2 regions of the Salipaludibacillus sp. HK11 genome follow, and region 2 is predicted to be linked to the other one. Evidence: riboswitches for the same ligand, from Rfam matches in the RefSeq annotation. Region 2 holds a riboswitch; the other holds the start of a gene.

What was found. Region 2 has a riboswitch for cobalamin ahead of ACM26V_RS07730 (FecCD family ABC transporter permease). Riboswitches for the same ligand answer to the same signal wherever they lie in the genome.
Region 1: it holds a riboswitch for cobalamin, as region 2 does, so the genes downstream of both, ACM26V_RS21625 (ABC transporter substrate-binding protein) here and ACM26V_RS07730 (FecCD family ABC transporter permease) in region 2, are expected to answer to the same signal.

What each region holds. Positions count from the first base shown of each region.
Region 1 covers NZ_CP181045.1:4,568,750-4,574,947, forward strand. The annotation lists gene ACM26V_RS21615 (cobyric acid synthase) at 1-790, shown strand, start outside; gene cobT (nicotinate-nucleotide--dimethylbenzimidazole phosphoribosyltransferase) at 814-1,851, shown strand; cobalamin riboswitch at 1,927-2,138, shown strand; gene ACM26V_RS21625 (ABC transporter substrate-binding protein) at 2,311-3,366, shown strand; gene ACM26V_RS21630 (FecCD family ABC transporter permease) at 3,332-4,393, shown strand; gene ACM26V_RS21635 (adenosylcobinamide amidohydrolase) at 4,398-5,870, shown strand; gene cbiB (adenosylcobinamide-phosphate synthase CbiB) at 5,867-6,198, shown strand, end outside.
Region 2 covers NZ_CP181045.1:1,557,462-1,563,659, reverse strand. The annotation lists gene ACM26V_RS07740 (diguanylate cyclase) at 1-1,231, shown strand, start outside; gene ACM26V_RS07735 (class I SAM-dependent methyltransferase) at 1,292-2,134, opposite strand; cobalamin riboswitch at 2,507-2,692, shown strand; gene ACM26V_RS07730 (FecCD family ABC transporter permease) at 2,859-3,974, shown strand; gene ACM26V_RS07725 (heme ABC transporter ATP-binding protein) at 3,971-4,777, shown strand; gene ACM26V_RS07720 (ABC transporter substrate-binding protein) at 4,889-5,890, shown strand; gene ACM26V_RS07715 ((2Fe-2S) ferredoxin domain-containing protein) at 6,002-6,198, shown strand, end outside.

The DNA of each region.
Region 1 (6,198 bases), 2.2 Mb from region 2:
GTTAGAACAATATTCTTCTAGGAAAAATCAAGAAAAGGATTTAGATATTGCTGTGATCTCTTATCCGAGAATATCGAATTTTACCGATGTCGACCCACTTATGAGGGAACCGGATTGTCACGTTCGATTTGTCCGAACAAACGAAGAGTTGGGCAAACCAGACTTGATTATCTTGCCAGGTAGCAAAAATACGTTGGAAGATTTAGCGCATATTCGTAAGGAGGGGCTGGCGGAAGAAATCATTTCGCTCGTTAAGGAAAATAAAACGCCAATAATCGGTATTTGTGGTGGGTATCAAATGCTAGGTCAAACGTTAGCAGATCCAGATGGTATAGAGTCAGGAATTGAGAAGGTGGAAGGTCTAGGTCTTATTGGAAATTTATCAACGACGTTAACTGATAAGAAACGCACTGTTTTATCTGAAGGTGTGATTATCTATCGTGGTGAAACGATAGCCGTCACAGGCTATGAAATTCATATGGGTGTCTCTCAATTTTCTGATGAACAAGGGGATCGATTTGTTCAATTGATAGACGGAGGCACAGACGGGTTTATTAGTATAGATGGACGAACGATTGGTACGTACTTTCACGGAATATTTGAAAATGATCGATTTAGAGAAGTGATATTGAATGATTTACGAGGACGCAAAGGCCTTCCTGAAATAAATGACAGGGTTTCTTTTCAAGCACTGAAAGAACAATCCTTTCATCACTTAGCTCAACTGGTTGAGAGTCATCTCAACATGGAATTGATCGAGGATAAAATGGCTTTATTTCAAAAAAACTGAGATATTTAGAGAGGGACAGCAGCATGGAAACAACAATAAACAAAATCACAGCGACAAATAAACAAGTAGGGAAACAAACTCTAGCTCACCTGAATAATTTAACGAAGCCACCAGGAAGTTTAGGTAGATTAGAGAAACTAGCGGTTCAGTTAGCAGAAATAACTGGAGATACATTTCCAACTGTATCCCCTCCTGCTTCGATTGTTTTTGCGGGCGATCATGGTATCGCTAAAGAAGGAGTTTCTGCATTTCCTCAAGAAGTAACGACACAAATGGTGGCGAATTTCCTTGCAGGTGGCGCGGCAATAAATGTATTAACAAAACAAATAGATGCAATGTTAGAGATCGTTGATATAGGTGTTGCATCGGATATAGAAGGTTCAGGTTTTATTAATAAAAAAATTCGCTATGGAACAGCTAACTTTGCCAAGGAAGATGCGATGACAAGGAAAGAGGCGCAAAAGGCAATTGAAGTAGGGATCGATATTGTAAAACAAGTAATTAAACAAGGTGCAAATTCGATTATCTTAGGTGAGATGGGGATCGGGAATACGACGAGCAGTAGTGCAATCATCGCTACATTAGCCGAAGTGAATGTGGAAGGTATTGTTGATATTGGAACAGGAATCACAGCTGAACAGCGTGTATTGAAACGAAAGATCATTGCCCAGGCGCTTGAGGATCGAAAACCAAATCGTGAGGATGTCCTCGATATTCTTTCTAAAATAGGTGGACTGGAGATTGCTGGTATGACAGGGGCGATTTTAGGAGCAGCTTCTGAACGAAAGCCTGTCATTATTGATGGATTTATTTGCACGGTATCTGCCTTGTTAGCAACGAAGCTAGTTCCCGAAGCGAGAGACTATTTAATATTCAGTCATCGCTCTCAAGAACAAGGACACACAACAGCTTTGAAAATGCTCCAAGCAAATCCATTATTAGACTTAGAGTTACGTCTAGGTGAAGGAACCGGAGCGGCGCTTGCTTTTCCGATTGTGGAATCTTCCCTAAAAATTTTAAAAGGCATGGCTACTTTCACTTCAGCAGGAATTTCGACTTAGTCATATTGAAAAAGATTAAAAATAAATTTACTTTATTTGAAAACTGATTTATACTAAATCTATTAATAAAACCCAATTTCATAGATACAATTTGGTTCATGATTCACGTCGATACGTTGACGAATTCATGTTAAAAGGGAAGTCGGTAAAAGCCGACACGGTCCCGCCACTGTGAGCGTTTAGGAAAGCTGAAAGAAGCCCACTGTGCTTTTACATAAAAGCATGGGAAGGGAAGCTGATCCGATGAAGCGTAAGTCAGGAGACCTGCCAAGTTGTTCGTAACACCTTCGAGGAAAGGGATGTTTCATGTTCATAGAAAATTCTACTACGTGTTAGAATGCAAACCGTCATCTATATTATGATAGGTACTTATTTCTATGTGACTGTTACATTCAACGCTTTTCCTAAAGGAATGGCGTTTTTATTATGTAATAAAAAGAATGTAGGAGGAACAAAAAGATGCAAAAGAGAATTAAATGGGGACAATTAGGTGCAGCAATAACATTGTCGTTGGCATTAATGACGGCTTGTGGAACAAATGAAGAAGAGGTAAATGAAAATAATCAAGCGAACGATAACGACGAAGTCACGAATGAAACAGAAAATAATAATGATGAAATTGAGAATGCGGCGGACGAAGAGAACGAAGCAGCAAATGAAGAAGTAACTGGTGGAGAATTTCCAATCACCTTGACAGATAAAGTAGATCGGGAAGTGACAATTGACGAAGAACCTGAAACGATCGTTTCATTGTTGCCTAGTAACACGGAAATTGTCTTTGAACTTGGAGCTGGAGACAGATTAATAGGTGTGTCGGATTTTTGTAATTATCCACCAGAAGCAGAAGATATCCAAAATGTAGGTGGGCAGGATATGGATCCTGAATTAATATTGTCGTTGGAGCCTGATATGGCTCTTGTTCAAAGATATCATTACGAGAATCATTCAGAAATTTTGGATCAATATGAGCAATCTGGTATCGATGTGCTTGTAATTGAAGGTGGCGAATCATTTGATGAAGCTTATGACACGATCAAAATGCTTGGTAGCGCTACAGGTACTAGTTCACGTGCGGATGAGATTGTTGTTGAAATGAAAGACGCATTAGCTGAGATTGAAGAAAAAGCGGAAGAGATTTCTGAAGAAGATAGAAAGACGGTTTGGGTCGAAATATCTCCCTCACCAAATATTTTCACAGCTGGTCAAGGAACATTTATGCATGAGATGTTAGAAGTGATTCAAGCAACTAATGCGGCAGAAGATCAAGAAGGTTGGGTCAGCCTGACTGAAGAAGAAATTGTCATGTTGAGTCCTGATGTGATTATTACAACCCATGGAGTTGCGGAAGATCCAATTGACGAAGTGGTATCACGTGATGGTTGGTCGGACATACCAGCTGTGCAAGATGAAAGAATACATGATGTGGATAACGATACGGTCATTCGACCAGGACCGAGATTAATTGAGGGAGTGGAAACTCTTGCCAAATTGGTCTATCCAGAAATTTTTGAGTAATCGAATCTTTTGGATTTATGTTTTCAGTGGAGGATTTGTACTTAGTACAATCCTCTTTGGTCTATTTATGAGCAGTGTGACAGTCCCTGTTCCAACCATCTTCCACATCATCATTGACAATGTATTTGGCTGGCAATTGCTCTCGGACTTTCCCGAAGTTCAAGATAGAATCATCTGGAACATTCGTTTACCACGCGTGTTATTGGCTTTTTGTGTAGGAGCTTCATTAGCTTTGGCGGGTGCAGCTTTTCAAGGGTTGCTTCGAAACCCACTCGCAGATCCTTATACGATTGGTGTGTCATCTGGTGCCGCATTAGGAGCTGTTATCGTAATATTTTTTCAAGTGACGATTGTTGGTTTAGGCGGTTTTACACTTCCAATTGTAGCAATAATTGGTGGTTTCATTTCATTGATGCTCGTGTTTGGTCTTGTTAGAATTGCCAGCAGAAGCTTTGCGATTGAAACGATTATTTTAGCAGGAATTATTATGAGTTCTTTTATTGGTGCAATCATCTCTTTGGTGATATCGCTTGGTGATCAAGATTCGATGACGCAAATTATCTATTGGCTCTACGGAAGTGTTGGTATGAGAGGATGGAGTCACGTTCAACTCATCGTTCCGTTTATGATCATAGGCATGTTTATTCTATTGGTCCATTATCGGGAGTTAAATGCGTTGGCTTTAGGGGAAGAGGCAGCCGAACATATCGGTGTGAATGTTAAGCGAGGCAAATACTATATTTTAGTTGGAGCATCTTTATTAACAGGAGCATCTGTTGCTGTTTCTGGTTCCATTGGATTTGTTGGGTTAGTAATCCCTCATTTGGTCCGCCTCATCATTGGACCAAATCACAGGCATGTGTTACCTTTATCGTTCCTTGTTGGGGGAGGGTTTCTAATTATAGCTGATTTAGTCTCACGAATGATTATTGCCCCGAAAGAACTTCCAATTGGTGTAATTACTGCTTTGATTGGGGCACCTGTTTTTGCATTATTATTGATTAGAAATCGGCTTGGGAAGGGGTAACGGTATGATCCATGTCAAGAATCTCGTAGGCGGCTATTCAGAAGAACCTATTATTGACGGAGTTGACTTCGACATTGTTAAAGGTGAATTCTTTGGACTGCTTGGTCCAAATGGCAGTGGAAAAACGACGCTGTTTAAATTGATAACAGGTGGTCTACCTATCAAACAAGGAGAAATTACAATTGACGGTCAACTGCTATCCAAATTGTCTCACCTTGAAAAAGCGAGAAAAGTGGCAGTTTTGGCTCAAGAAGCGCAAGTTTCCTTTGATTTTACCGTAGAAGAAATTGTTAGTCTTGGTCGTTATGCGTTTCAAAAAGGTGTGCTCAAGACGATTTCGAAAGCTGATAGAGAAATCATTGATGAGGTGATGGAACTAGCTAATGTAGATCATTATAGGAATAAACAATTTCGACTACTTAGTGGCGGTGAAAAACAAAGAGTTCTGCTTGCCAAAGCATTGGCTCAGCAACCGAAAGTTCTTTTATTAGATGAACCGACAAATCATTTGGACGTGAAGCATTCTTTCTACATGCTTGATTTGTTGAAAAAATGGCAAAAAGAGCATGGGTTAACGATATTTGCAATCTTGCATGATTTGAACGTTGCGGCACTTTATACCGACAGAGTTGCCTTGCTTCATGAAGGGAAGTTTCAAAGAGTTGGTGGTGTCGATATTTTACGGAATGAACAGCTTCTACAAGATGTTTATGAAGTGAAAGTAAAGGCGCAATCTCACCCGTATGTTCCAAAACCACAGTTATTAATGACTCCTTACGATGATGTAGAACAGGTGCCAACTGATTTGAAAAATTCCTTTCGATTGGAACAAAATGAAGGGTTTATTCATCTGGAATTTGAGCAACCTTTACGAACGATTTCAAATAGTGTTGTCGGTGAAGGGATCCAATGGTTAAAGCATTTTTGTAATTTCCATGTGAATAAAAATTATGATGGCGGTGATCCCATCGATGATATGGAAAGTTGGATGAATAATTGGGGAATCCCTACTGAAATGTCAGCGGGGATGATGACTGCTGTTCAACTTGAAGATATGGAATTACATACTAAGAATCAGCAAAACATGCAAATTGTTGTGATGGTAACCGCGGGAGTTGGAAATGCAGTGGATATTACTAATACTAAAATGGACGAAAGAATTAGCCAAATCGGAACAATTAATACAATGGTATTTATTGATGCTCATCTAACAGATGGTGCACTTGTCAATGCTTGCATGTCAGCGACGGAAGCGAAGACGAAGGCGTTACATGATTTAGGTGTAATCGATCCATTCACAGAGACACAAGCGACAGGAACATCAACAGATAGCTTGTTAATTGGAGCGACGCAAATAGGAGAGAAAACGCCGTATGCAGGTTCAGGAACAGCTGTTGGAAAAGCGATTGGAGCAGCTGTTTACGAGGCAACAATGAAAGCCACGAGCAAATCTAAGGCAAGGTTAGATAAGTTATGATGGAATTTTTTATAGATACGAGAGTGATGATTATTGTGGCAGCTATTATATTGGATTTGCTCATCGGCGATCCGAAATGGTTGCCTCATCCTGTGATTGGCTTTGGTAAGCTAATTACTTTTATGGAAAAGAAGTTAAATCGAGGTTCTAGCCGTCAAAAAAAACGGCAAGGTGTATTATTATTGACTGTCGTTGTTGGTATCGCGTTTGCGAGTACATTTGCTATTATTTATTTTTTATATCAGCTTCATATGATTGCTGGGGTATTAGTGGAAGTATATTTGATTTCCTCAACGATCGCGGTCAAAGGGTTGCGACAAGCAGCGCT
Region 2 (6,198 bases):
TCTCATTCTTTCTGGATTCTACCACTTAGTAGTATATAGATATCGAAAACAGAACCGCTCTGCAATGTATTTTAGTGTTGTTTGTTTTCTAATGGGGTTACGTATTCTAGTTACAGAACAGTATTTCATCTTAGAAATATTCCCAGAAATTCCATGGGAAGTAATGGTGAAGATTGAGTATATTACATTTTATTTAGCGCCATCAATTTTTTTCTGGGTTCTATGCGGTTTATATCCAAAACATTTGAAAACAATATATGGATTGATCTTTACGGCCATTTCAAGTTTATTTTCACTTTTTGTGCTTTTTACACCGGTAGGAATTGCTAGTTTCACAGTAAATCCATACCAAATAATAGTTCTCTTTTTTATTTTTCATATGTTGATCTCTTTAATGAAAGCATTAAAAGATAAACAAGAGGGCTCTTTTATAATCACAGTTTCTGCCACATTTGTTGGTTTTACAGCAATTAATGACATTTTACTAGCAAATAAATTTATCGAGTCGATTCCGTTGTCTGCCTTTGGATTCGTAATATTTATTTTGTCGCAATCGTATATCATTGCATTGCACTCAGGTAAAGCTTTTACTAATATGGAGAAGGCGACAGCGGATCTTGCTGAACTAAATCAAACGTTAGAGGAAAAAGTCAGTGCAAGAACAGACTCACTTGAGAAATCAAGAGACCACCTAAATAAATTAAACGACAAATTAAAATTATTATCCTATAACGATCAGTTAACAAAGATACCAAACAGACGATATTTAGAGGAACATATGCAAGAGGAATGGACACTCGCGGCCAAGAAAAAATTTAGAATATCCGCTCTCTATATTGATATTGATCATTTTAAGGAGTATAACGACACATACGGACACGAAGCGGGGGACCGTTGCTTAATGGAAGTTGCCGATGCTTTAAAACAAGTAGTCAGTCCATTTAACGGCTATGTAGCGAGAATGGGAGGCGAAGAGTTTGTCGCTATACTTTCAAATGCTAACCATCGCCAGGTTAAGCAGATTTCAGAGCAATGCTTACATGCCATTAGCAACTTAAAGATTCCGCACAAAACATCGATGGTTTCAGATGTTGTAACGGTAAGTATTGGAGCGGCAATGACTCAACCAAATCCAACTCATCAACCAAAGCAACTGATAATGGAAGCAGACGAACACCTTTACAAAGCGAAAGAAAACGGAAGAAACCAAATTTCTATCAAGGAAGCATGAAGGGTGAATTTAACCATTTCCTAATAATTCAAGTAAGACTTCCTGTTCAGAAAAGTGGGCCTACAGAATAGTAGGTTTCCAGCTGATCAGTGCTCCATAAAAGGCATGCTTATATGTCCACTTTCCGTTTTCTTTTTGCAGATAAGGGAGTAAACTTTCCCTAAGTGTTTCTTCACTTAATTGAGGAGATAGCACTTTTTTTCTGCAACTTTGAACCGCTTCTTCTAAAGAAGAATAAGTATATTTACGTTTAAGAGGGACCATCTTACAATCAGCGTAGATTCCCATTTCATATAATACATTTAATAGGTGAACATAATCTCTTCGTGGGTATTTAAGAACACACCTTTGCGTTCTTTCGAGGTCTAGGTAGTGTGGCTGAAGTGGACCTGTTGTCATACCAATTATACAGTGCTTTGTGGCGTGATTATTCATATTTGCCAATGCTTGCTTGATTTCAAACATTCGGTAAAAACAGTTCACACCCAGAACGACTGAGAAAAGCTGATTGGATTGGTATGTCTCCCATTTACTATGAATCGGTTGAAAAGTTATTGCTTTGTGGTTTATACGTTCATTTAAATAGTGCAGAACAGACTTAGAAGGATCAACCACTGTTAAAGACCGAACTTTTTCAGCAATAGAAAACGTATAGTTCCCCGCACCAGGTCCGATTTCAAGTACGTTATCTTCAGAAGTGAAATAAGTAGATAATTCTCGGTAAAATGGTAAGGAATATGAATCAATTGGTTGTGTGGTTGATTTTTCATTTAAGAAATTACGCCAAAAAGATTCTTCACATTGATCATCTGTCATCCTTTTTGGCATGTTACCATTCCAATCCTTTATTCCTTCTCGCCAGACTTCCTCATAATCGACATCATGTATCAGCTTTTTCTTCATCTTTTATCCTCCATTGGTTTTGAGTAATCAAAAAACGTCACTTATGTTAAAAACTGCGGCTTATTTGTTATTTCAATATAATAAATAACTACTATGAATAAAAATATATGTAGGGTACTAAATTTTTTCAAAATGAATTTGTGTTATAATTCGTAATGGTTACGTTTATTAGTGTAATACATATAGTAACTAAAGTGAAGAATATCATTTTATTTAAAAATTTTCCTTGCTAATTATACTTAAAAGTAGTTTAATAATAAATATGTATAAATATGGGTTGTGATTTCTAACTTATCAAATAAAACTAACTATTTTCAACTTAGTTTAGGTGAGTTGTAAATAATCAACTCATAATAAAATTCTTATTTTAAAAAAATGAATCAAAACAAAGGTGTATAACCGCTGGTTATGCTTAAAAGGGAAGTACGGTGTAAATCCGTCGCGGTCCCGCCACTGTAATGGGTAGTTTCATTGTATAAAGTCACTGAGTTAAATCGGGAAGACACAATGAAATGACGATCCTAAGTCAGGAGACCTGCCTTTGTTTTAAGTTGCTTCAATACCTACGGGTCATAGGTAGAGGAGTGTAGAATAGATGCTACTTTAATTTAAGTATGCCTTTTTGCACCTCTATCCATGCCATGGATAGAGGTGCATTTTTATGTTTTAAGCGCATTAAGAAAGAGTAAGTTATCAAATTAAATAAATGTAAGGTGTTGTTTATATGGAGAGCGCATTAAAAGACGGGGTTGATAATCGGTCAATAAAGCAAAAAGTAACAAAAAAGAGAAAGATAGCTTATAGAGTACTTTTTGTTGCTCTTCTATTCATCCTAGTTGTCACAATGACCAGTTCTATCATGCTTGGACCAGTTTCAATCTCTCCGTTGACCGTTTGGAAAATAGCATTTTCTAAAGTTTCTTTTTTGGACCATTTTATTGCATCGGATTGGTCAAAAGCCCAAGAGCAAATCATTTGGGAAATTCGGTTTCCAAGAGTGATATTAGGAGCCATTGTTGGAGCTGGTTTAGCAGTAGTTGGTGTAGCTATTCAAGCGTTAGTTCGAAATTCTTTAGCAGATCCATTTATTTTAGGGGTATCTTCTGGTGCTTCTGTTGGGGCTACACTCGTTATTATTTTTGGTGCGTTCCAGATTTTTGGTCAATATTCGCTTTCTATCGCCGCGTTTCTAGGTGCTCTCTTCTCTGTTGTGCTCGTTTTTATCGTAGCGCAAGTAAATGGGAGAATCTCCACAGTAAGACTATTATTGTCAGGAATTGCCATATCTATGATGCTATCGGCAATTACAAACTATATTGTCATATCGGCGCCTCGGGAAGAGGGGATACGCGATGCATTATTTTGGATGATGGGAAGTTTGGCAGGAGCTAAGTGGGAGCAATTAACGATTCCATTTATTTGTCTCTCGCTTGGCATAGCGACACTGCTCTTCTTAGCAAGACCTCTGAATCTTTTATTAATGGGGGAGAATACAGCTTCTACTCTCGGATTAAATATCGATCTTTTTAAGAAAATATTGATTCTCATCACGGCATTACTAACCGGAGTATTAGTCGCAGTGAGTGGGGCAATCGGCTTTATCGGATTAATGGTTCCTCATATTGTTCGCTTAATCATTGGCTCCGATCACCGACACGTCTTACCATTAAGTGCTCTTGTTGGAGCTATTTTCCTCATTTGGGCAGATGTAGTCGCACGTACAATTGTTTCTCCTCAAGAATTACCGATTGGCATTGTTACTGCATTATGTGGTGGGCCATTTTTTATTTGGCTTCTTAGACGTAGTTCTTATTCTTTTGGGGGAGGTGAAGGAAAGTGAAATTAACTGTTGAACAAGTCACAACGGCGGTGGAGCAGAAAAATATTATTAATGATATAACGATGCAAGTAAACGATGGACAATTTGTTGGCATTATCGGTCCTAATGGGAGTGGAAAATCGACATTGTTAAAGACAATCTACCGGGTATTGCGGCCGTATAAGGGATCGGTTTCTTTAAATGATCATGAAGTTACTAACCTTTCTCATAAGGAATTTGCTAGAAATATGGCTGTTGTTGCGCAAGAATCATCTGTTCCTTTTGATTTTACAGTGAAAGAAATTGTGTTAATGGGGAGAAATCCACATAAGCGGTTCTTTGAAGGGGACAGTGTGGAAGATGTAAAGATCGTTCGTGATGCTTTAGTGAGAGTGGGGTTAGAAAACCATGCAGAAAGAAGTTTCTCTACGTTATCTGGTGGAGAAAAGCAAAGGGTTCAAATTGCTAGAGCTCTTGTTCAGGAGACATCTTTTCTTATTCTAGATGAACCGACGAACAATTTAGATATTCATCATCAGCTTCAGATCCTTGATATTGTTCGAAACTTAAAAGTGAGTGTATTAACTGCGCTTCATGATTTAAATTTAGCGGCAGCTTATTGTGATGCGATATATGTAGTTAAGGGTGGCAAAATAGTCAAACATGGTACACCGGAAGAAGTCATTACTAAGGCAATGTTAAAAGAGGTTTTTCATGTAGACTGCACCGTTACGACACATCCTCAAACAGGGAAGTTGCAAATTCTATACGTATCCGATGGAATGTATCGATCGAGAGAATCAAATAAAATGTATGCTCCATAATATAGAAAAATAGAAATGGGTAAGAACATCATGGTTAAGTAGATTTGCACAATTTAGTAGATCATCCAAACGAGATTCGTCATAACAATAAATGAAAAAGGGGTATGAAAGATGACTAGAAAAATTCAAATGGTCTTTATAATCAGTACGTTTATTGCATTATTAATGGGTTGTGGTGCAACGGGAGAAGCTAATTCAAGTAATAGTCAAGAAAATGGAAACGATCTAGAAGCAGTTGAAAAGAATGAAGAAGAATATGGTGTTGTAGAAATTGAAAATGAAGATCGTACGCTTGTTTTTACAGAAGTTCCTCAACGTGCTGTCACTTTAAATCAACACGTAACAGAAGTCTTTCTAGCTCTTGGTTTAGAAGAATACTTGGTTGGTACGGCTTATCTTGACGATGAAGTTTTACCTGAATTTAAAGATACATATGAAAAAATTCCAGTATTGTCTGATCAATATCCATCACAAGAGGTGTTTTTGGAAGAAGAGCCTGACTTTGCTTATGCAGGGTGGACTAGTGCTTTCAACGAAGACAATATAGGTACTGTTGAGCAACTTGAGAAATTTGGCGTCAATGCTTACTTACATGAATCATCGAGTATTATTGGACCAGGCATTGAGGATATTTATCAAGATATTCGTAATATCTCCGAAATTTTTAACGTTGTTGAACGAGGAGAAAAGCTTATTAATGAGATGAAAACAGAGTTAGTGAACATTGAAGAAACAATTCCAAAAGATGAAGAGACTGTGCGTGTATTTGTCTTTGATAGTGGGGATACGGCGCCATTTACCTCAGGACAAAATTTCTTGAATTCAATCATTATGATGGCTGGAGCGACAAATATTTTTAATGATATTGATAGTAATTGGGGAGAAGTGAGTTGGGAAGAAGTGGTGGAACGAGATCCAGAAGTGATTGTGATTGTTGATTATGGGGAGACGACAGCAGAAGATAAAAGAAAGCAATTATTGAATCACCCTGCTTTAACGGATGTGACGGCAATAAAAGAAGAGCACTTTATTATTATGCCATTATCTGTTGCAGCTGAAGGGGTGAGAGTTCCATCGGCGCTAGATATTTTAGTAGATGGGTTATATGAATAAAACCTTATCTAATCATAAATAGAGTATTTACATTTCTATCATTAGCAAAGTTGCATTCTTATGAACTTGATTATTATAAGTATATTCATAACTAATAAAGGAGTTTTTTTTATGACTACTTGGAATTTAACGGGAACAAAAAAACATGTTTTGATCTGTAATGGATCTAGTTGTATGAGGAAAGAAGGGGAAGAAATTACTCTTGCCATCCGAGAAGAAATAAACAATCTTGAATTAGATGAACAAATTCACACGTCTAGGACTAAATGTAATGGACGTTGTAAGGATGCTTGTGTAGTCATTGTTTA